One region of the Arthrobacter sp. Marseille-P9274 genome, then DNA from elsewhere that is predicted to be linked to it. Evidence: predicted binding sites of a transcription regulator. Region 1 holds the regulator's gene; each other region holds the start of a gene.
What was found. The regulator LexA, encoded in region 1, represses DNA repair genes until DNA is damaged. The targets are predictions, from matches to a motif close to TCGAACANNTGTTCGA.
Positions count from the first base shown of each region.

Region 1 (5,206 bases):
GCCTTCACTGTCAGGTCGATCAGCGAGTGCTTCGAGAGGGCCGTGAGCATATGGTCGTAGAACGGCACGGTGGTGCTGATATCGGACTGCCCGGTGCCGTCCAGGTTCAGCTCAACCAGCACCGACGACTCGCTGGTGGTGCGTTCGAGGCGTGCTGTGCGTGCAGTGGTGGCGATATCCGCGGTCATGGAATTCCTTTGTGGCAAGAGGGGTCATTGCGGGTCCGCACGGAACCCGCACTTATCAGTCTAGAAGACTCCGCTCAGAGCAGTTCCCGCAGCCGGTCGAGGAATGCGGTGGTCTCGGCCTCGGTGCCGGCGGTGACGCGCAGGTGCCCGGCGATCCCGACGTCGCGGATCAGCACGCCGGCATCCAGCAGCCCCTGCCAGACCCTGTGCGGGTCCTTCAACCCGCCGAAGAAGACGAAGTTCGAGTCCGACGGCGCGGGCTGCAGCCCCAGCGACGTCAACTCGCTAACGATCCGGTCCCGCTGGCTCTTGATCTCTTCGACATTGGCGAGCAGCGCGCCGGCATGATCGAGCGCCGCCAACGCGGTCGCCTGCGTGACGGCCGAGAGGTGGTAAGGGAGCCGGACCAGCCGGAGGGCGTCCGCAATCTGGGGAGCTGCGGCAAGATAGCCGACGCGGGCGCCGGCGAGGGCGAAGGCCTTGCTCATGGTCCGCGAAACGATCAGCCGCTCCCTGCCCGGCAGGAGCGTCAGGGCACTGTCCGTCCCGACATGGGCAAATTCTGCATACGCTTCATCGACGATGACGATCGCCTGGCTCGCTTCGCCGGCTTCGTAGACAGCTTCGACGACATCGAGCCCGAGCGCGGTCCCGGTCGGATTGTTCGGTGAACACAGGACGACAATGTTGGCTGCGGTATCACGGACCGCCTTGGCAGCTTGGTCGGCGGTCAGGCCGAAGTCCGCGTCGCGGCGGACGGTCACGTACTCCGTGTCCGTGCCGCTGGCAAGGAGGGGATACATCGAGTAGGTGGGCGGAAAACTCAGCAGCCGGCGCCCCGGGCCGCCGAAGGCCTGCAGTATCTGCTGCAGTACCTCGTTGGACCCGTTCGCTGCCCACATGTTCCCGGCGGAGAGCCCGTGACCGAGGTAGTTGGCCAGCGCCTCCCGCAGCTCCGTGAATTCGCGGTCCGGGTAGCGGTTCAGGCCCCCCACCGCCGACTGGACGCGCGCCGCAATCGCGTCGGCAACCTCCTGAGGCAGCCCGTGCGTATTTTCGTTGACGTTGAGAAGCACGGGTACGTCGAGTTGCGGAGCTCCGTACGGTGTCAGCCCGCGCAGGTTGTTGCGCAGGGGCAGTCGGTTGAGTAGATCCAGCTGGTCGTTCACCTGACCAGCTTAGGCTCCGGCGGGCCCGGGGCAGGAATCGGGCCTGCCGGAGCGGCTCTTATTACAGCTGCTAGTCCCCCAGCGGGACGAACAGCCGCTGTCCGGCACGAACGACGGAATTCGGCAGATTGTTCAGCTGCTGGATCTCGGCAATGACATCGTGCGGGTGGCGGTCCGGCGCTGCCAGCACGGCCACATCCCACAGCGTCTGGCCGGGCGCGACGGCGACCGACACGGTGCGGCCGGGGCCAAGGTCAGGCCCCGAGCTGGCCAGGGCCGGCGCCGTAAAGAAGCCGATCAGGGTCAGCAGGACTGCGACGCCAAGCATCAGGGGCAACCCGATGAGCACCAGGCGGCCGCGGCGGGTGAGCCGCAGCGCGGGCGTCGAGCCGGGCAAAGCCTGCGGGGCGACGTGCGGGGCGAGCTGAACAGACATGAGGGTACCTTCCCGTTCCGCGTGCATATGCATCTTGGTTTCGAACGCATATTCGAACTGTCGGTTTCCATTTGTAGCACTTGTGATCGAATGTTGTCGAGACTCGATCGAATAAATGTTTGAGATCGTAGTAGGGCTGCCCTAGGCTTGAAGAAATGGCGGCCATGCCTGAGTCCATCAGCTGCCACTGACAACATTGGACCGGCCACCCCTGGCTAGCCCGGGGTGGCCGGATAGAGAACCGGGGCCAGTTCATGTCGAGGAAGATTGCAGCTACTTCAGGTGCCGACGGCACGGGAACCGCACGCAAGCGCGCGGCCGCGTCCCCCAAGAGCCTGACGCCCCGCCAGAAGAAGATCCTCGAAAGCATCCAGCGTTCCATCAGCGCCAAGGGCTACCCGCCGTCGATGCGCGAGATCGGTGACACCGTCGGGCTCGCCAGCCTCTCCAGCGTCACGCATCAGCTCTCGCAGCTGGAGAAGCTCGGCTATATCCGCCGCGATCCCAAGCGGCCGAGGGCCATGGAGGTCCTGACGCCGCTGACGCTCGAGAAAGGGGCGGTGGAGATCGAAGGCATGGCCGAGCCGGAGAAACTCCGCAGCATCGGCGGCCTGTCGGTATCGGAACTGGCCACGGCTTCCGATACGGCGATCGTTCCGCTGGTCGGCAGGATCGCCGCGGGCGGGCCCATCCTGGCGGACCAAGTGGTCGAGGACGTCATGCCCCTCCCCCGGCAGCTCGTCGGGCACGGCGAGCTCTTCATGCTCAAGGTCTCCGGCGATTCCATGATCGATGCCGCCATCTGCGACGGAGACTGGGTCGTCGTCCGCCGGCAGCCGAGCGCCGTCAACGGCGAAATCGTCGCCGCGCTGCTGGACGACGAGGCTACCGTCAAGACTTTCCGGCAGCGGGATGGCCACACCTGGCTGCTGCCGCAGAACACCCAGTATGAACCGATCCTCGGCGACGGCGCGACGATCATGGGCAAGGTCGTTTCGGTGATGCGCGCCCTGTAGCCGCCGCCCGGCGGGCCCTCAGCCCGCCAGGCGCTGCAGGATCTGGAGCGCCGTCGCCCGGTCCTTCGTCGACCAGAACGGCGGCAGCGCCGCCCTGAGGAAGCCCCCATACCGGGCATTGGCCAGTCTCGAATCGAGCACGGCCACCATGCCCCGGTCCCCCGCGGCACGGATAAGCCGTCCGGCACCTTGGGCAAGCCGTACCGCGGCGTGCGTGGCCGAAATGGTCATGAAACCGTTCCCGCCCGCCTGCGACACTGCCCGCGTGCGGGCGGTCATGAGCGGATCGTCCGGCCGGGGGAAGGGAATCCTGTCGATGACCACCAGGCGGCAGGCCTCTCCCGGCACGTCGACCCCCTGCCACAGCGTCATCGTCCCGAACAGGCAGGTATTCGGTTCGCTCGAGAATTGCCGGACCAGCGCCGCCATCGACGACTCGCCCTGGCAAAGGATCGTGAAGGGCAGCCGCTTGCGCATCTCCGCGGCGGCATCCTCGGCGGCCCGCCGCGACGAGAACAGTCCGAGGGCACCTCCATTGGAGGCGCGAAGCAACGCTTCGAGCTCGTCCAACTGCTCGGGGCTTGTCCCCCGGCCTGGCTTTGGCAGGTGGGAGGCCACATAGAGCACGCCCTGCTTCGGGTAGTCGAACGGGCTCCCGACATCGGCGCTGCTGTACTTCGGCGCTCCTTCGCCCAGCAGGCCCAGCGAGCCGGCGACGGCGTCGAAGGCGTTGCCGATGGCGAGGGTCGCGGACGTGAGGACGACGGTGTGGCCCTCGAAAAGCCCCTCGCGAAGCCGGGAAGCCACCGACAGCGGCGCCACGTTCAGCATCGGCGGCAGGGTCTCGTCCGGAGGTCCGTAACCGCTGCCCGCTGTGAAGCTGCTGGGACGGGTTATCCATAGGACCTCCCGGCTGTGGGCGGTGGACACTACCCGGTCGCACAGCTCCAGGATGGCCGCCAGCCGTGACCTTGCCATCTGCCTGCCGCCGTCCGCCGCGCCCGAGCCATCGGGCTTGGAGTCGGACAGTGCCGTTCGAGCCGCCTCCCGCAGCTGGGTCAACGCCAGTTCCTGCTCGGGCCGCAATCCGGCCGCCATGAGTCCGGACGGAACCGAATCGAATGCCGCTTCGAAGCTCTTGGCGGCAGCGTTCAGCGCATCGACGCTGATTGCCGTGTGCTTGCGGGCACTGGAGGCGGCGGCGGTGATCATGGCGGCCGAGAGTTGTCCGGAGACCGCCCCCGTCACGCGATCCTGCAACTCATGGGCCTCGTCAATAACAACGAAGTCGTAGTCCGGCAGGACGGCCAGCCCCTCGAACGCGTTGATGGCCAGCATCGCGTGGTTGGTGATCACCACGTCGGCCTCTGCCGCGTGCATGCGTGCGCGCTCACTGAAGCATTCCGCCGCGACCGGACACCGCTGGGCCCCGAGGCACTCCATGGCGCTCACGGAGACCTGCCGCCAGGCCCGGTCGCTGACCCCAGGGACAATCTCGTCCCGGTCCCCCGTGTCGGTCTCCTCGGCCCAGGCCCGCAGCCGCTTGATTTCCTGTCCCAGAGCGGTGGTCGGCCCGGGGGCCGGCGCCGGATGCGGGACGGTCTCATCGGCGAGGTCGAAGAGCGCCTCCGGAGCATCGTCCGCCGGGAAACCGCCGTCGACCTTGTGCAGGCACAGGTAGTTGTTCCGGCCCTTGAGCAACGCGGCATCGATCGGTCGCGGAAGCTCATCGGCGATGGCTTCCAGCAGCCGCGGCAGGTCCCGTTTGACGATCTGGGACTGCAGGGCGAGGGTAGCCGTCGCGACGATCGCCGGCTTCTCGCTCTCCAGCGCATGCACGATCAGTGGAATCAGGTAGGCAAGGGACTTGCCCGTTCCCGTGCCCGCCTGGACCAGGAGATGTTCACGCCGCCGGAAGGCCCCATCGACCCGGCCGGCCATATCGTGCTGGCCCTGGCGGTCCTGCCCGCCCATCGCCTGCACGGCGACGTCGAGCAGGCGCAGGGCCTCCGCCTGTCCCTCAGCCACGCCGGATGAAGGCCTCGAGTTCGGCCGCCAGGCCCTCCCTGACCATGACTTCGAGTTCGGTGCCCTCTTCGCCATGGTCCATCGACAGGATCTCCGCGTCCGGGCTGTGCAGCCGGCTCACGACGTCGCCCCTGTCATAAGGAATCAGGAGGTCGAGCTTGACGGCGGGCCGGGGAATGCCGTCGCTGATGGCCTGGAGCAGTTCGGGGATGCCCTGCCCGGTACGGGCCGACACCACGACATGCCGCGGTTCCCGCTGGCGAAGCCGTTCGATGACGAACGGATCAGCTGCGTCAGCCTTGTTGAGCACGATGATCTCGGGAATCTTGCGCGCATCCACTTCCGTCAGCACCTCGCGGACCGCTGCGA
Region 1 covers NZ_CAMPOV010000001.1:1,058,502-1,063,707, reverse strand. Annotated here, with positions in the region: gene hisB (imidazoleglycerol-phosphate dehydratase HisB) at 1-188, opposite strand, end outside; gene OC550_RS04825 (histidinol-phosphate transaminase) at 263-1,357, opposite strand; gene OC550_RS04820 (LysM peptidoglycan-binding domain-containing protein) at 1,428-1,793, opposite strand; gene lexA (transcriptional repressor LexA) at 2,048-2,809, shown strand; gene OC550_RS04810 (ATP-dependent DNA helicase) at 2,828-4,783, opposite strand; gene hflX (GTPase HflX) at 4,830-5,206, opposite strand, start outside.

Region 2 (5,206 bases), 270 kb from region 1:
CGGCGGGATCTCGCTGACGCCCTTCTTGGGATAGAGCACGGTGACCTTGTCCGTGATGAGCTGGAAGGCGTCCCGGTCCCCCGAGACCACCAGCACGTCCCAGCCGGCAGCCTCCGCCTGCTCGCTGAGGGTGGCAATGATGTCGTCGGCCTCGTAGCCGTCCATCGAGATCGTGGGGATGCGCATGGCCTCCATGACCTTGATAATCAGATCGACCTGGCCGTGGAACTCTTCCGGCGTCTTGTTCCGGCCGGCCTTGTACTCGCTGTACTCGGTTTCGCGGAAGGTCGGCGTGTCCAAATCGAAGGCCACCGCGACGTGCGTCGGTGACTGCTCGCGGATCATCGCAAGGAGCATGGACGTGAAACCGTACACGGCATTGGTATGCTGCCCGGTGCTCGTAGAGAACTTGTCCGCCGGCAGCGCGTAGAACGCCCGGAATGCCATCGAATGTCCATCCACAACCAGGAGGCGGCGCGGTCCCTCCGGCTCAGCCATAGTCTGAGTGTCGGATGGGGCAGCAAGAGGCTCGACGGTGGCAACGGATTCCGGTTTGTTTGTTTCACTCACAGGTGCCAGCCTAGTCGCATGACCGAGAATCTCACTCCGGCTGCGGAGCCGGCCGCCACCCCGGAGAACCGCCTGCAGGAGCTCATCGACGCCGGCGTTCCGGAGCATTTGCGCCCTTGGCTACGGCAAATGGGTGTCGGCGCGCTGGTCGTGAAGATGGGCATCAAATTCGTCGAGATGTCCGCCGAGCGAATCGTTGCCACCATGCCCGTGCTCGGAAACACACAGGTCGCGGGCATCCTGCATGGCGGAGCCCACGTGGTCCTGGCGGAAACACTCGGTTCCTTCGCCGCGTCGATCCACGCCGGCGCGAACCGCCATGCCGTTGGCATCGAGGTCGGAGCCACGCACCACCGGTCCGTCGCCGCGGGGTTGGTGACCGGAACCGCCACCGCACTCCAACTGGGCCGCACGTTGGCCGTCCATGAAGTGGTCATGACGGACGAGCAAGGACGCCGGCTCTCCACCGCCCGGATCACCAATCTGATTCGGGACAACGCATAACCAGGTTGCGGGCTGCAAATGGGATAAGCGGGAGTTGGTCCCTGCAGGCCTTGTTATCGCATCAGGCCACCGTAGGCGCATCTTTTCGCCCCTGGGCGAACCTTGCCGTCCGTAGGGCGCATCTGTTCGTCCTTGGTCGCATCGCGCCGTCCGTGGAGCACCGGGCTGTCCGATGAACGGCACCAGGGGCGTTCGCTAGAAGGGTGGTGGTTCGTCCGGGCTGCCGTGGTGGTGCCCATCGTCGTCATGCGCTGCGCCCGTCGGGGCGTTGTGGCGGGGTGCCGTGAGCGGGCCGGTTGGGGGTGGGAGGGCCGCGGAGCGGGCCTGTGCTGGCTTTGCTGGTCCGGCTGGTTCGGATTGTCCGGTTTGTTGGTGTTTGCGGTTGTAGTAGGCGCGGAGTTTCGTGTTGATGGTGTGGATTTCGTGGTGTTCGAGGATGCTGGCGAGTTCTTCGGGCGGGGTGTGCACCAGGGGCTCGGCCCTGGTCGGGTAGCCGATTCCTGCGGGAGAGGTCCAGTCGAATTCGCCTTGATTGGGTTGTTGCAGGTTCCAGTCGGTTTCGGTTTTGAGGCGGTGGTGGCGCTTGCATTCCGGCCCGAGGTTGGCCACGTTGGTGGATCCGCCGTCGGCCCAGCCGATGGTGTGGTCGAGTTCGCAGTGGTCGCTGGAGCGGGAGCAGCCGTAGAACGTGCATTTTTCGTAGAGCAGGCGCAGGTAGCGGCGTTGCGCGGCGGTGGGCCGGTACTGTTTGCGGTCCATGGTGAGGACCGCGCCGGTGACCGGGTCGGTCAGGACGCGGGTGAACGAGGGGGCGTTCGCGGCCAGGCGGGCGGCTGCGTCGATGGGGATCGGCCCGTATCCGTCGAGGTGGGCAGGTTCCTGGCCGAGGCCGAGCAGTGTGAGGGCGGGGATGGTCAGCGCGACGGTGGGCACGATCCCGTACCCGGTGCCCGGGGGAAGGCCGCCGTCCAGGGCGGGGTGTTCCCGCGGGTCCACGGGCCCGGGACCCCCAAACCCGCCGGCAGCAAGGCCGCCAGCGGGTTTGGGGGTCCCGGTGAGCAGGAGGTGGGTGAGGGCGTCGGCGCGGAGCTGGGTCAGGGTGCGGGGTTCTTCGGGGCCCTGCACGGAGAGCGCGATGGCCTGGACGCGGTTGAACGCGGCGACGGCGGTTTCCGCGGGCAGGTAGGCGGAGAGCCAGGCCATGCCGTCGTAGTCGGGTTTGAGTTCGAGGTGGCGGTCGGCTGCTTTCTTGGCGCGGCGGGCGGTGATGGTTTCGGGGTGGCGTTTTTCGCGGAGTGTTTTCGCGCGGCGGCGCAGGCTGCTGGTGGAGCATGCGGGGGCGAGCTCGAGGAGTTCGTGTTCGAATCCGGGCCGGGCCTGGGGCGGCAGCGATGTGGTTTCGTCGGTAATGATGGCTGCCTGCACGCCGGTCAGGTTGCCTTGTTCGAGGGTTTCAAGGGTGTTGGGGCATTCACCGGCGATGGTTCGGGCATAGTTGATGCGGATCGCGGCGGTCCTTTCCGGGATCTGCAGTGCGGCGGCGGCTTCGGCGATGGCCGCGGCTTCGGCCAGATGTTCGTCCGGCGTGCCCGGCCCGAGGGGTGCGGGCCAGCCGTGGGGCTGTTCGTTCACGGCCTCGCGGACCAGGGCGTTGAGCAGGCGCAGGATGCGGGCCTCCAGCCAGGCGGAGGCGCGGCGTGCGGCGATGAGTTCGTGCGCGGCTTCCTGGTACAGCATGCGGGACGGCTCCCGGGACCCCAGCAAGGGCAGCAGGTCCTTCACCTGCCCGGACCGGGCCGGCAGCACAGGCTCCCACGCCGGCGGTGTAAACGCGCCGCGGCTTCCGGCCCACGGGTCCTCCTCCAACGGGGCGTCATGTCCGGTCAGCACGTAGAGCGGGATCGGGGCATCCGGCGCGTCGAGGGGAATGCCCTCGGCATCCACGGCCTCGCCCTCCTCCCACGAGTTCTCGTCCCACGGCGGACGGCACGAGAACGGATCCGCCGGCCGCAGACCAAACACGGGAACAGCCGCAAGAACGGCTGAAGGCTCAGGGCCGGCAGATCCTGAGGGGCTGGCATGAGCGCCACCGGTACGGCCCGAGGCCTCCGGGCCTTCTGCCTCCTGCGGTGATTCCGCTGGTGTGTTCGCCATCACACCATTCTAATAGAATAAACGTTCTATCACTAGGGGTGTGGATAACCTAAACCCTCGGAGACGGGCCAGATGTAGAGGACGGCAAGCACCAGGCGGCGGGCTACCGGGCGAGGCGGGTTGCCGGGCGAAGCGGGTCACTGGGCGAATTTATAGCGGTGTTCCACCATGCCGGAACCCAAGGTGCGGGAACCGGTCAAGGCGGCGGGCGCCGTCGTCGTTGTGACGGGCAGAAGGCGCTTGCCGCGACCGAGGACCACCGGCACGTAGGTGACGATGAGTTCGTCGAGCAGGCTGGCGTCGAGGTACTGCGCGGCCAGTTCGCCGCCGCCGATCACCCAGACGTCGCGGTCGCCGGCGTCGGCCACGACGTTTGGATGGAAGACCGTGATGTCGCCGCGGACGAAGGTGATGTCCGCGCCTGGGATGCCCGGTAGTTCATGATGCGTAAAGACCCAGGTGGGCGTGCTGCCGTATTCCCAGGCGCCCTCTCCCCCGTTGTCCAGGAGGAATTTGTAGGTTTCCGAGCCCATGACCAGGGCGCCGATGCCGGCAATGAACTCTTCGTAGGATTCCTTCACGCCGTCGGCGTCGTTGAACTGGAAGAGCCACTCCAGCTTGTCATCCTCGTCGGCAATGAATCCGTCGAGCGAGCTGGCAACGTAGTAGACAGTCCTGGCCATGTCACTCCTTCTTCTTGGCGCGGCTCGGCTGCACGCGCGGCGGTTCGCCCGGCATCTTTGGATAGTCCGGCGGGAAGGGCAGCTCGCCCAGGCCGGCGGCACAGTCGAGCTCCCACCAGCCCAGCAGTTCGTCAACGGTGCCGGGGTTGCTGTGCATCTTGGCCCAGGGATTGCCGGCCTCCTTCAGCCGGCCCGGCACGGTGGCGATGGTGAAGTCCGAGGGCTTGACGTGCTCCAGCTCCTCCCACGTGACGGGACAGGAGACCGAGGCGTTGGGGAGTGCCCGCGGGCTGTAGGCGCCGGCGATGGTGCGGTCCCGGTTGGCCTGGTTGAAGTCCACGAAGACCTTGCGGCCCCGCTCCTCTTTCCACCACGCGGTGGTGACCTGGTCCGGCATCCGGCGCTCCAGTTCCCGCGCTGCGGCAATGACAGCGTGCCGCACATCCAGGAACTCGTGGGTCGGCTTGATCGGCGCGTACACATGCAGGCCGCGGTTGCCCGACGTCTTGATGAACGCCTCCAGCCCGGCTTCCGCCAGCACCTTCCGCAGTTCCAGCGCCGCCGGCACCGCGTCGTCGAAGTCGGTGCCGGGCTGCGGGTCCAGGTCGATGCGCAGCTGGTCCGGGTTGTCCGTGTTGGCGGTCCGCGAGGGCCAAGGGTGGAACACAATGGTGTTCATCTGGACGGCCCAGACGGCAGCGGCCGGCTCGTCCAGGACCAGCTGCGGATGCGAGCGCGCGCTCGGATAGATGACCGGGACGGACCGCACGAACTCGGGCGCGCCCTTGGGCGGATTCTTCGAAAAGAACTGCTCGCCGTCGATATTCTCCTTGAACCGCTGGAGCGCAACGGGCCGGTCCCCGTTGGCGGCGATGAAGGCCTCCCCCACCTCGGCGATGTAGCGTGCCAGGTCCAGCTTGGTCAGGCCCAGGTCGGGCCACATCACACGCGACGGGCTGGAGATCCGCATTTCCCGCTCGCCGTGGGGTCCATCCACCTTCAGGATCGTCTGCTCGCTGGCCATGGGACCACCATAAAGGCATGTCGGCGTCCCTGACGAGGGCCAACGCGGCATCATGGGTACATGCCAGACGAACAGCCACTGCAGCTTGCCGTTCGCGACGCCACGGTTTCCGCCGCCTACGCGCGGCCCGACAACGCGTCTGCCACCTTAGTTGTCGCCCACGGGGCCGGCGCCGGGATGGAGCATCCGTTCCTGCGCGGGTTCACCGACGCCATGAACGACGACGGCGTGGCCACCCTGCGGTTCAACTTTCCCTACCGGGAGGCGGGCC
Region 2 covers NZ_CAMPOV010000001.1:1,329,616-1,334,821, reverse strand. Annotated here, with positions in the region: gene polA (DNA polymerase I) at 1-498, opposite strand, end outside; gene OC550_RS06065 (hotdog fold thioesterase) at 589-1,074, shown strand; gene OC550_RS06060 (HNH endonuclease signature motif containing protein) at 1,270-3,096, opposite strand; gene OC550_RS06055 (dihydrofolate reductase family protein) at 3,366-3,911, opposite strand; gene ligD (non-homologous end-joining DNA ligase) at 3,913-4,935, opposite strand; gene OC550_RS06045 (alpha/beta family hydrolase) at 4,996-5,206, shown strand, end outside.
Region 2: the regulator LexA is predicted to act here: its motif matches at 3,242-3,257, upstream of OC550_RS06060 (HNH endonuclease signature motif containing protein).

Region 3 (5,206 bases), 250 kb from region 1:
TGCACCCGGGCTCGCGCATCATCGTCGCCAGCGGCGACACCGGCCACGGCTTCAAGCACGCCCCCGCCATCGGCGAACTCGCCGCCCAGATAGCCCTCGGCGAGACCCCTTTCATCGACCTGGACTTCCTGGACCCCGCGCGTTTCGCCGCCGACAGGCCCCTCGTTAGGCCCATCGGCCGGTAGATAACCAAGCTAACAACGACGCCGGTGCGCCCGGGATGTCTCCGGGCGCACCATCGCCGTGGAGCCGTGGAGCCGTGGAGCCGTGGAGCCGTGGAGCCGTGGAGCCGTGGAGCCGTGGAGCCGTGGAGCCGTGGAGCCGTGGAGCCGTGGAGCCGTGGAGCGGTGGAGCCGTGGAGCGGTGGAGCTGTGAAGCATTGGTGATAGCGGAGCCGGAGAGTGGAGCCCGTGGGAGCGCGCTCCACTGTTCGGTTTTTCTAACCGGTATGCATGGGAAAAGCCCGCTTTACCCTATGCATGGGCAGCCTGCATGCTGGATTGGCGGAATCACATCAACGGCTAATGAAAGGCACTTCGCATGAGCCACTCAAGGACGAGTACTCTGACCACTCCAGCAGCGCCCGGCAGGACCGGCCTGTTTTCGGCGGAGAACCTCGGCCCGTACGACGCCCCGTGCTCCGAGCCGGAGTGCGCCTACTGCGCCGGACCGGAGACGGACTGAACGTTTGGACCCTCCGAGGCCTCTCCTGCACCATCCCGCAACTGAAAAACGCTTGAAGGAGCGCGAGTTTCTACCAGGGCGGTTCGTTCGGTTGCAGCGGTCCGTCGCCGAATGGGCGACTCCAGTTGTCGGTTGATTCGACAGGGGCCGGGGCCGGAGGACTGGCCGTGGCGGTGAGCACTGGAGATCCTCCTGATGGCTCGTTGCAGCCGTCTGTCTGTCGGGCCGGAGCCGTCAATTGGCCTGTGTGTTTGAGGACCGGCGGGTGCCGGAATCTGTTTCGTCGTGGGACTTGTGAGGGGTCTATGTAGGCGGGCGGGATGAACCACGGTATGCCGTCGATCGATTCGATGATCCAGTCTCCGGCGTGGACCAGGTGGTGGTGGAAGGAGCAGAGGAGCACGCCGTTGGCGACGGAGGTGCTGCCTTTGTGTTTTTTCCAGTAGCGGATGTGGTGGGCTTCGGTCCAGTGGGCCGGCATGGTGCAGCCGGGGAAGGCGCAGCCCTTGTCCCGGGCGACGAGGCCGCGGCGCTGGGCGGGGGTGAAGAGCCGCTGTGCGCGTCCGATGTCGAGGACTTCGCCTTTGCCGCCGAACACGAGGGGGATGAGGTCCGCGTCGCAGGCCATCTTGCGGACCGTGCGGGGTGTGATGAGTCCGGTGAAGACGGCCTGGCCGGTGGTGCCGGCTTCGGTTGCACTCATCAGGTCCTGGTAGTCGATGGTGACCATGACCTGCGGGCGGTGGCCTCCGGCGCTGGGAAGCTTATCCGTGGACAGCGCGATCTGGCAGGCCCCGACCAGACCCTGCAGCAGTAGCTGGGGCCGGGTGGGGTTCGGCCAGCCCGGGGGCGGTCCTGCTTCTCCCGCCGGGCCGGCTGCCGCTTCGCTTGCCTCCCCGGCGGCGCCGTCCGTGAGGTGGCCGAGGCTGCTATGGGTAGCCTGAGGGTCGCCGGCTTCGGGGCCGAAGGTGGTTTGCAGGCGCGGATTGGTGGCCGTGTTCATGGCGGTGATGAGGTGCTCGTACTGTTCATCCGTGGCACATACTTCGAGCCGGTGCAGGCCCCAGCGCTTCCGTTTGATGAAGACGCCTTGCTGGGCGGCGAGCTGTTCCGTGCTGGGTTCGCGTCCGTCTGGATCAATGGCGGCTTCCCAGCTACGCGCGATGATGCGCAGCGTGTCCAGATCGGATTCCGCCGCCTGCCGGGTCAGCTGCTGTTCCATGGCGGCCAGGTGGTCCGGGGCGGCAACCGGACGGATGCGTTCGAGGGTGTCGTGGATGAGCGTGGCGGCCGTGCCGCCGATCTCGGACTCGGCCAGTCCTGCTGCCAGGTGTTCGTACTTCGGCGGCGCCTCGCCGCCGGAGATGAGGGTTTGCGGCATGGTGCCGGCGCCGACGCGGATGCGGCGTCTGGCTTCGGTCCGGCTGATCCGTAGCCGGGCGCGGAGGTAGTCCGCGGCGTCCCGGAACTCCGACTTTGACTCCGGGTTGCCCGGGTCCCGGCCCACCGCGCTTGCTACGCCTTGCCGCTCCACCGTATGCGCCCCGGTGACCTGCAGCTGCTCGACGGTCCTCGAAAGATCCTCGAACAGCCCCACGCAATCGGCCACGACCCGCGGGTCCTGAAGGCCGGCATTCTGACGGAAAATCGTGGCGAATTCCTGTAGCTCGTCGCGCATCGAAGCGAGGAAGCCGGTGGCTTCCTGAGTCGCTTCGAGGGGTGCGATCGCCATGCCTAATTCTATCGAAAATGCGTTCTGATAGCACGATAAATCTGCGCTGTGTAGGACGAGTCAGGGCTCCTTTGGACGGCCACTTATGGTGTCCGTGTAAGTAGACTCCCCGCATGTGAATCGGGCTCGGTCGCGGCTAGCGGTTAGGAGATCCGGGCCAAGAAGAGCAGTTCGAGGTCCGCGTGTTATACCGGCGAACAAGCCCAGCTCTTATCCCGATGGATGGATGGAAAGCGAGCCGATATCCATCAGTGCGGGTTCGCCGTCAGCCACTCCAGGACCTGCTGCGCGTGCTTGTTCGGCGGGAAGATGGGGTAGAAGACGTGTTCGATGATGCCATCGAGAATCACTAGTGTCAGCCGCGAGTACAGCTTCTCGTGCCCCGGGGCGGAGAACACCGGCAGGTCCAGGGCCTCCTGGAGCATAAACTCCTGGTCCGAGAGCATCGGGAACGGCAGTGACAGCCGCTCGACCACTTCCCGCTGATAGCCGGTGTCCTGGCTGGAGAGTCCAAACACGCGCGAGACTCCGGCCGCGGCCAGCTCCTTGAAGTGGTCGCGGAAATCGCAGGCCTCGGTCGAGCAGCCGCGGGCGCCGGGGATCTCGTCCCAGCCCGCCGGCAGGTCCACCCCGGGCCGGCCGGTCAGCGGGTAGAGGTAGATGATGGAGCGGCCCGATCCCAATTCGGCCAGGTTGACCTGCTGCCCGTCCGTCGACGGAAGCGTAAGCGCAGGTACCGCCAGGCCGGGAAGGTGCGCCGCACCGCCGTCGTCCGTTGGAATAGGCAAACCCTCGGGCAAAACGCTGTAGTCGGTCATGGCGGAAGTCTCCAGACTGTTGAAGGAACGCTCCGCGCCGTCCTGCATGCGTTTGGCGAGCAGCGCGCGGCGGGCGGTGAGCAGGGCAATGGCGCGGTCCAGCTCGCTGATGCTGTCCCGGTAGGCGGCCAGCGACGCCGGACATTCGTCGCCGTGGACGTGTCCGGCGTCGAGGCACTCGATGAAGGGCGCCGCACGGCTCGGCGCGATCCCGCACTCGGCCAGCTGTCGGACCTCTCTGACCGCGCGCACGTGGAACTCGCCGTACTCGCGGTACCCATTCGCCCGCCGTTCCGGGACGATCAGCCCGAGCGACTCGTAGTACCGCACGGCCTTCGCCGTGACCCCGGCCCGTTCCGCCAGTTCTCCGATCCGCATCTTGCCCTCCTCACGCCCCCACCGTAGACCTTGCCCCTAAGGGCAAGGTCAAGTGCGGACCAACACCGCGTTCGCGGCACTACCGCGGACGGGTCATGAGTCCTTTGAGGGCCGCGACAAGCTTGTCGATCGCGCCCGGCGAGAGGACACGCAGCGGCACGTTGGGTGCGCGGCTCTTGAAGTCGGTCGCCCTGAATTTCTCTGCGACGGGCCTAAACTCCGGGATATTAGCGAGATCGTTCAGGAACACCTGCAATATTTCGGTGGGAGGCCGCTCGTCCTCCGGCTTGGACGCCAGGCGATTGAAGTTCAACTCGACGGAAGTGCCCATGCCGCTGTAGGCGAGCACGGAGAGGGTGCCGAGTTGCTGCCCGGAGCCGTCCAGGATCGGAAACCCCGCGGCGGGTTTGGCCGCCAGCGAGCCGGTGAGCATCAGCCCTGCCAACTCCGCGGCGGACACGAGCACATCGAACCCGGCGATGGCCTGCGAATCGTTCTGCTGTATCCACGAACGGTACGTGGGCAGGTCCCATACCACTCGGTCTGTCCCGGACCGGTTGGCCTTGGCCTCCGCCGACTCCTGCCCGTAGACCTCCGGAACCAGGAGTTCAACCTCCCCGTGGCTCATCCGCGTGTACGCGACGGCGATCACCGACGTTTCCGGTCCGCTCATGGCGTTCAGGTACTCGACCATGCGCTTCAGCGGCTTGTTGAGGTCGTCCGCGGCCAGGACAAGCCGGAACCGCCCGCCGGACAGGTTCCGGGCGATCGCTTCGCGCAGCACCTCGGCCTTCTCATCGTCCAAGGCCTCCAGCAGATCGGGACCTCGACGACGCCACTTGGCCAGGAAGTCGTTGACGTCCATCTTCCAGAAACAGGACGCGTAGTCGAAAAGCTGTCCAATGATTTCCCGCCGGACCTGAGGGTTCGCAGCGAGCTTGCATTCGACCAGCGTGAGCTCCCCATGCTCATCCACGATGACGAGGTCTATCGGCCCCGGCTCCGTCAGGAATTCACGGCAGGAGCGGGCGCCAGGTCCAACCCCGGGGACCAGCGCAGGATGTTCGGCAAGGAGCGCCTGCACCTCGCTTTCCAGCGCATACCCGGCGACTTTAGGAGCAGTCCAGCCATTTTCCTGCCTGAGCAAAATCTCAGTCATGCTCCTGTTCCCTTCCCCGGTTGCATCACTATAGTGCTCGGACGGCAAAGGCACCACGGGCCAACGTCCTGCAGTCCGACCGGAGATCTGACCGCAGTTTCGTGCACCCGTTTCCACGAACCCTGCACCCAGATCCAAGTCGACGGCCTCGCTCCCGGACAAGACTGGAGCATCAGTTAGGTGAGCTGCATCACCGCAGAGTTTGGGAGGCCAAAGATGGCGGTCAACGAGTTGGATTTCATTGTGGTCGGCGCCGGTTCCGCCGGTTCGGTCCTGGCCCGCAGGCTGATCGACGCGGGCAAGACGGTAGCGGTACTGGAGGCTGGCGGCGAGGATACCAACCCGGTGATTGCCGATGTCTTCGCGGCAGGCGCGCTCTGGCACGGCCCCGAGGACTGGAACTACTTCACCACCGAGCAGGAAGCCTGCGGGGGC
Region 3 covers NZ_CAMPOV010000001.1:807,923-813,128, reverse strand. Annotated here, with positions in the region: gene OC550_RS03650 (FAD-dependent oxidoreductase) at 1-185, shown strand, start outside; gene OC550_RS03645 (hypothetical protein) at 541-684, shown strand; gene OC550_RS03640 (HNH endonuclease signature motif containing protein) at 755-2,416, opposite strand; gene OC550_RS03635 (redoxin family protein) at 2,665-3,612, opposite strand; gene OC550_RS03630 (hypothetical protein) at 3,692-4,771, opposite strand; gene OC550_RS03625 (GMC family oxidoreductase) at 4,988-5,206, shown strand, end outside.
Region 3: the regulator LexA is predicted to act here: its motif matches at 2,428-2,443, upstream of OC550_RS03640 (HNH endonuclease signature motif containing protein).

Region 4 (5,206 bases), 1.5 Mb from region 1:
CCGATGCGCTGATGTTTGCCGGTGGCGGCTCGGCCTCCACCGCGGGCGGCATCAAGGTCACGACCATCGCCATTGTCTTCCTCGCGATCGCCGCCGAAGCGCGCGGTAACCGGGACGTGACTGTGCACGGGCGGACCGTCCCCGAAGGCGCGATGCGCGTGGCCATCTCCGTGATCGTGATGGGCGCGACGTTCGTGGCCCTCGCCGCCGGCGCCCTGCTGGCCTTGTCCGGAGAATCCCTCGACCGGGTCCTCTTCGAGGTCATCTCGGCCTTCGCAACCGTCGGCCTGAGTACGAACCTCAGCGCGGAACTTCCGCCCGAGGGCAAGTACGTGCTCTGTATCCTGATGTTCGCGGGACGTGTGGGCACGATAACCCTCGCCTCCGCCCTTGCGCTGCGCGAGCGGCGCCAGCTCTACCACTTCCCGGAAGAAAGGCCGATCATTGGCTGACAGATCCTCAGGCAACCGCCCCTCGCACAACGCTCCGGTCCTCGTCATCGGACTGGGCCGCTTCGGGGCGGCCACGGCCGAGCAGCTGGTCAAGCAGGGCCGCGAAGTCCTGGCGATCGAACGCGACCCCACGCTGGTGCAGAAATGGTCCGACCAGCTGACCCACGTCGTCGAGGCGGACGCGACCAACATCGACGCCCTCCGGCAGCTCGGCGCGCAGGACTTCACCTCGGCCGTCGTCGGCGTGGGCACCTCGATCGAGTCCTCGGTGCTCATCACCGTGAACCTCGTGGACCTGGGCATCGAACACCTATGGGTCAAGGCCATCACCGCCTCGCACGGCAAGATCCTGACCCGCATCGGCGCGAACCACGTGATCTACCCGGAAGCCGATGCCGGCCGCCGCGCCGCGCACCTGGTCGGCGGGCGGATGCTGGACTTCATCGAGTTCGACGACGGTTTCGCGATCGTCAAGATGTATCCGCCCAAGGAAACCCAGGGCTTCACGCTCGGCGAATCCGCAGTCCGGTCCAAGTACGGAGTGACCGTCGTCGGCGTGAAATCACCGGGCGAGGACTTTACCTATGCCCGGCCGGAAACCAAGGTCTCCGGCCGGGACATGCTCATCGTTTCAGGCCACGTCGACCTGCTCGAGCGCTTCGCAGCGCGCCCATAACGGGCAGGTCAGCCCAGCTCCTTGGAAAGTTCCGCGGCGCGGTCCGCCGCGGCGCGCATCCCGGCGGCAATGACGGCCGGCAGCCCGGCCTCGTCGAAGGCTGCGATCGCTCGTTCCGTCGTGCCGTTCGGGCTGGACACGGCCTTGCGCAGGGCCGCCGGGTCCGCCCCTTCCTGGGCCAGCATGGCGCCCGCCCCGGCCACGGTTTCCCGAGCCAGGGTCAACGCTAGCTCGGCCCCCAACCCAAGCTCCGCGCCGGCCTTGGCCATGGCTTCCGCCAGGTAGAACGCGTACGCCGGACCGGACCCGCTGACCGCGGACACCGCGTCCAGCTGGTCCTCCGGCACGACCACCACGGTCCCCGCCCCGGAGAACAACGCCTCAGCCAGCTTCAGCTGCTCCGGGCCGGCGTGGGTTCCGGCTGCGATTCCGACGGCGCCGCGGCCCACCTTCAGCGGGGTGTTCGGCATGCTGCGCACCAGCGGCTGTCCCTCGGGCAGTGCTGCCTCCATGGTCGCCACAGTGACCGCTGCGGCAACACTAACGACGACGGTCTCCCGCGCCAGGTCATCCGAAATCCGCCGGCAGAGGTCGGCGATGCCGGCCGGCTTGACGCCCAGCACCACAAGCCGGGCTCCCTGCACGGCCTTGCTGTTAGCCTCGGGAACTTCGTTCTCGGCCAGCACCGTCAGCCCCGGATACCGGTCGCGCAACTCCTCGGCGCGCTCCGTGCGGCGAACGGTAGCGGTGACTGATTGCGCATCGGTCCCGCTGGACAGCAGGCCCGCCAGAATGGCCTCGTTCATTGATCCGCAGCCGAGGAAGACGGTGCGGCCGGAAGAAGAAGTGGAAGTCTGTGCAGTCATGCTGACATTGAATCACGGGGCGGCAGACGGCTCCGGCGGAGAAGCATTCACAGACTTCTCCCAGCTTCTTAAGGGTTTTGTCCCACATTCGGTCCCTACAGTCTTAACTACCTCATAAAGGTGCGAGTGATTACGGATTAGGCTTCCTGGTCTGATCCAAGTACCGGCAGGCAAGCGGATGTCTCCCCCAACCGTCCGCAGCACCTGCCGGTACTTCTCTTTAATCAGAACCTGAACCGGCTCACGGGCCGACCGGCCCAAAAATGGGGTTATAGGCCAAATATGTGTGTCTGGCCCGGGTATGTCACGGTCTTCCTGCCCATCCAGAACGGGCCTACCGGACTCCATCTGCAGTAGCTGCGGCGCAAAGTTCTGAGGGCATCCCCCTGCCACCGGAGTATGCCGAGGAACGCAATACGGGCGCCCTCATCGCACTAGCCGTGCCCGCTATGGGACGGCGCATTTGCCACGCCCGAAAGCGCCCGAATCCCGGATCGATGGTCTCCTCGCGGCCATGCCTCGGACCTCGTTTCAGCCCCCTCAGCTGTCCTACACAGCGCAGATTTATCGTGCTATCAGAACACATTTTCGATAGAATTAAGCATGGCGATCGCACCTCTCGAAGCGACTCAGGAAGCCACCGGCTTCCTGAGTCGCTTCGATGCGCGACGAGCTACAGGAATTCGCCGCGATTTTCCGCCAGAATGCCGGTCTCCAGGACCCGCAGGTAGTGGCGGAATGCGTAGGGCTGTTCGAGGACCTCTCCAGGACCGTCGAGCAACTGCAGGTCACCGGCGCGCATGCCATCGACCAGCAGGACATAGCGAACGCCCTGGGCCGGGACCCGGCCAACCCGAAGTCGAAGACCGAATTCCGGGACACCGCGGACTACCTCCGGGCCCGGCTGCGGATCAGCCGGACCGAAGCCCGCCGCCGCATCCGCGTCGGTGCCGGCACGATGCCGCACACCCTCATCTCCGGCGGCGAGGCCCCGCCGAAGTACGAACACCTCGCAGCCGGGCTGACGGCATCGGAGATCGGCGGCACGGCCGCCACCCTCATCCACGACACCCTCGAACGCATCCGCCCGGTAGCCGACCCGGACCACCTGGCCGCCATGGAGGAACAGCTGACCCGCCAGGCGGCGGAGGCGGACCTGGACACGCTGCGCATCATCGCGCGTAGCTGGGAAGCCGCCATCGACCCGGACGGACGCGAACCCAGCACGGAACAGCTCACCGCCCAGCAGGGTGTGTTTGTGAAAGGGAAGCGCTGGGGCCTGCACCGGCTGGAAGTCTGTGCCACGGATGAACAGTACGAGCACCTGATCACCGCCATGAACACGGCAACCAACCCGCGCCTGCAAACCACCTTCGCGCCGGAAGGCGACTCCCCCGCCTCCGAAGACGCGAATGCCGCCGGGGAAGCGGGGCCGGTTCCGGGCTGGCCAAACCCCACCCGACCCCAGCTGCTGCTGCAGGGTCTGGTCGGGGCCTGCCAGATCGCGCTGTCTACGGATAAGCTTCCCGCCAGCGGAGGCCACCGCCCGCAGGTCATGGTCACCATCGACTACCAGGACCTGATGAGTGCAACCGAAGCCGGCACCTCGGGCCAGGCCGTCTTCACCGGACTCATCACACCCCGCACGGTCCGCAAGATGGCCTGCGACGCCGACCTCATCCCCATCGTGTTCGGCGGCAAAGGCGAAGTCCTCGACATCGGACGAGCACAGCGCCTCTTCACTCCGGCCCAGCGCCGGGCCCTCGTGGCCCGCGACAAGGGCTGCGCCTTCCCCGGCTGCACCATGCCAGCCCACTGGACCGAAGCCCACCACATCCGCTACTGGAAGAAGCACAAAGGCAGGACGTCCGTCGCCAACGGCGTGCTCCTGTGCTCCTTCCACCACCACCTGGTCCACGCCGGAGACTGGATCATCGAATCGATAGACGGGATACCGTGGTTCATCCCGCCCGCCTACATCGACCCCTCCCAAGTCCCACGACGCAACCACTACCGAATCCCGCCTGTCCTCAAACGGGCACAGCAATTGACGCCACCCCCGTCACGAAGCGACGACCGCAGCCCAAGTTCCGCAGAGTCGGCCCCGGCCCGCACTGCCGCGGGTTCTCCCGCACTGTCACCGGGCGCGCTGGCGTCGGTCGAATCAACGGACGGCTGGAGCCGGCCCTTCGGCGACGGGCCACTGCAGCCGGACACGCCTCCTTGGTAGAAACGTAGTGGCAGCACAACGCTCGCTCGATTCCAACGAGAGAAATTGGTGACCAATTATGTCCACCCAAGCACAGGCACAGGCACGGGCAACCGTCCAGATAGACAACGAACATTTCCGCGTTACCGAATGGCGGTTCCAGGCCGGTACCGAGACCGGCTGGCACCGCCACGAGTTCGACTACGTTGTCGTGCCTATAACAACGGGTCCGCTGAAACTGCAATTGGCTGACGGCGAATTTATCAATGAACTGACAGCCGGCCAGTCCTACACCCGGCCGGCCGGCAGCGAACACAACGTCATCAACCCCGGCCCGGAGGAGTTCGTGTTCGTCGAAATCGAGGCCAAGAATCGCTCCCAAGACTAGGATCTGAGTCCATGCCACTTGCCCGGGTAGGAGGAAAATCAGTAGTGGCACGTGTAGCGGCTGCACAACTTCCTGCGTACACCTTCTGCACATGCCTGCGACAGTCAGGTGACGCCCTGCCGCAGCACCTCAGCAGCGCCTCAGCCTAGTGCCGGGCGGCGCCAGGTGAGGCGGGCGATGCCCCAGACGGTGAGGAAGACGGCTACGAGGACAAGGCCCGCGTGGCCTAGGTCGAGTTCGCCGAGCCAGGTAGTGATGGGGCCGGTCAGCCCGGCGCTGTGGAGCAGGCCGGCGATGGTGATGGCGGCGATGAACAGCGCTGAGAATGAGGACAGGCCGGTGACAACCATGTTGAAGCCGATCTTCTTCTCGGGGTCGGAGATCGCCGTGCGGTACATCTTCATCATGGCGAGGCCATTGGCGGTATCACAGAGGGTCATAGCGGCGGTGAAGCCGAGGGGCAGGGCCATGAGGGCCAGGGGTGAGACGCCGGCGAGGGCGGCGGAGGCGGTCAGGAGGAGGAAGGCGATCGTGGTGGCGGTGTCGAAGCCGAGCCCGAAGAGGAATCCGATGAAGTAGATGTCGCGCGGGCGGTTGATGCGGGACAGCGGCTTG
Region 4 covers NZ_CAMPOV010000001.1:2,562,490-2,567,695, forward strand. Annotated here, with positions in the region: gene OC550_RS11815 (TrkH family potassium uptake protein) at 1-452, shown strand, start outside; gene OC550_RS11820 (TrkA family potassium uptake protein) at 445-1,128, shown strand; gene proC (pyrroline-5-carboxylate reductase) at 1,137-1,994, opposite strand; gene OC550_RS11830 (HNH endonuclease signature motif containing protein) at 2,656-4,224, shown strand; gene OC550_RS11835 (cupin domain-containing protein) at 4,283-4,591, shown strand; gene OC550_RS11840 (HoxN/HupN/NixA family nickel/cobalt transporter) at 4,732-5,206, opposite strand, start outside.
Region 4: the regulator LexA is predicted to act here: its motif matches at 2,571-2,586, upstream of OC550_RS11830 (HNH endonuclease signature motif containing protein).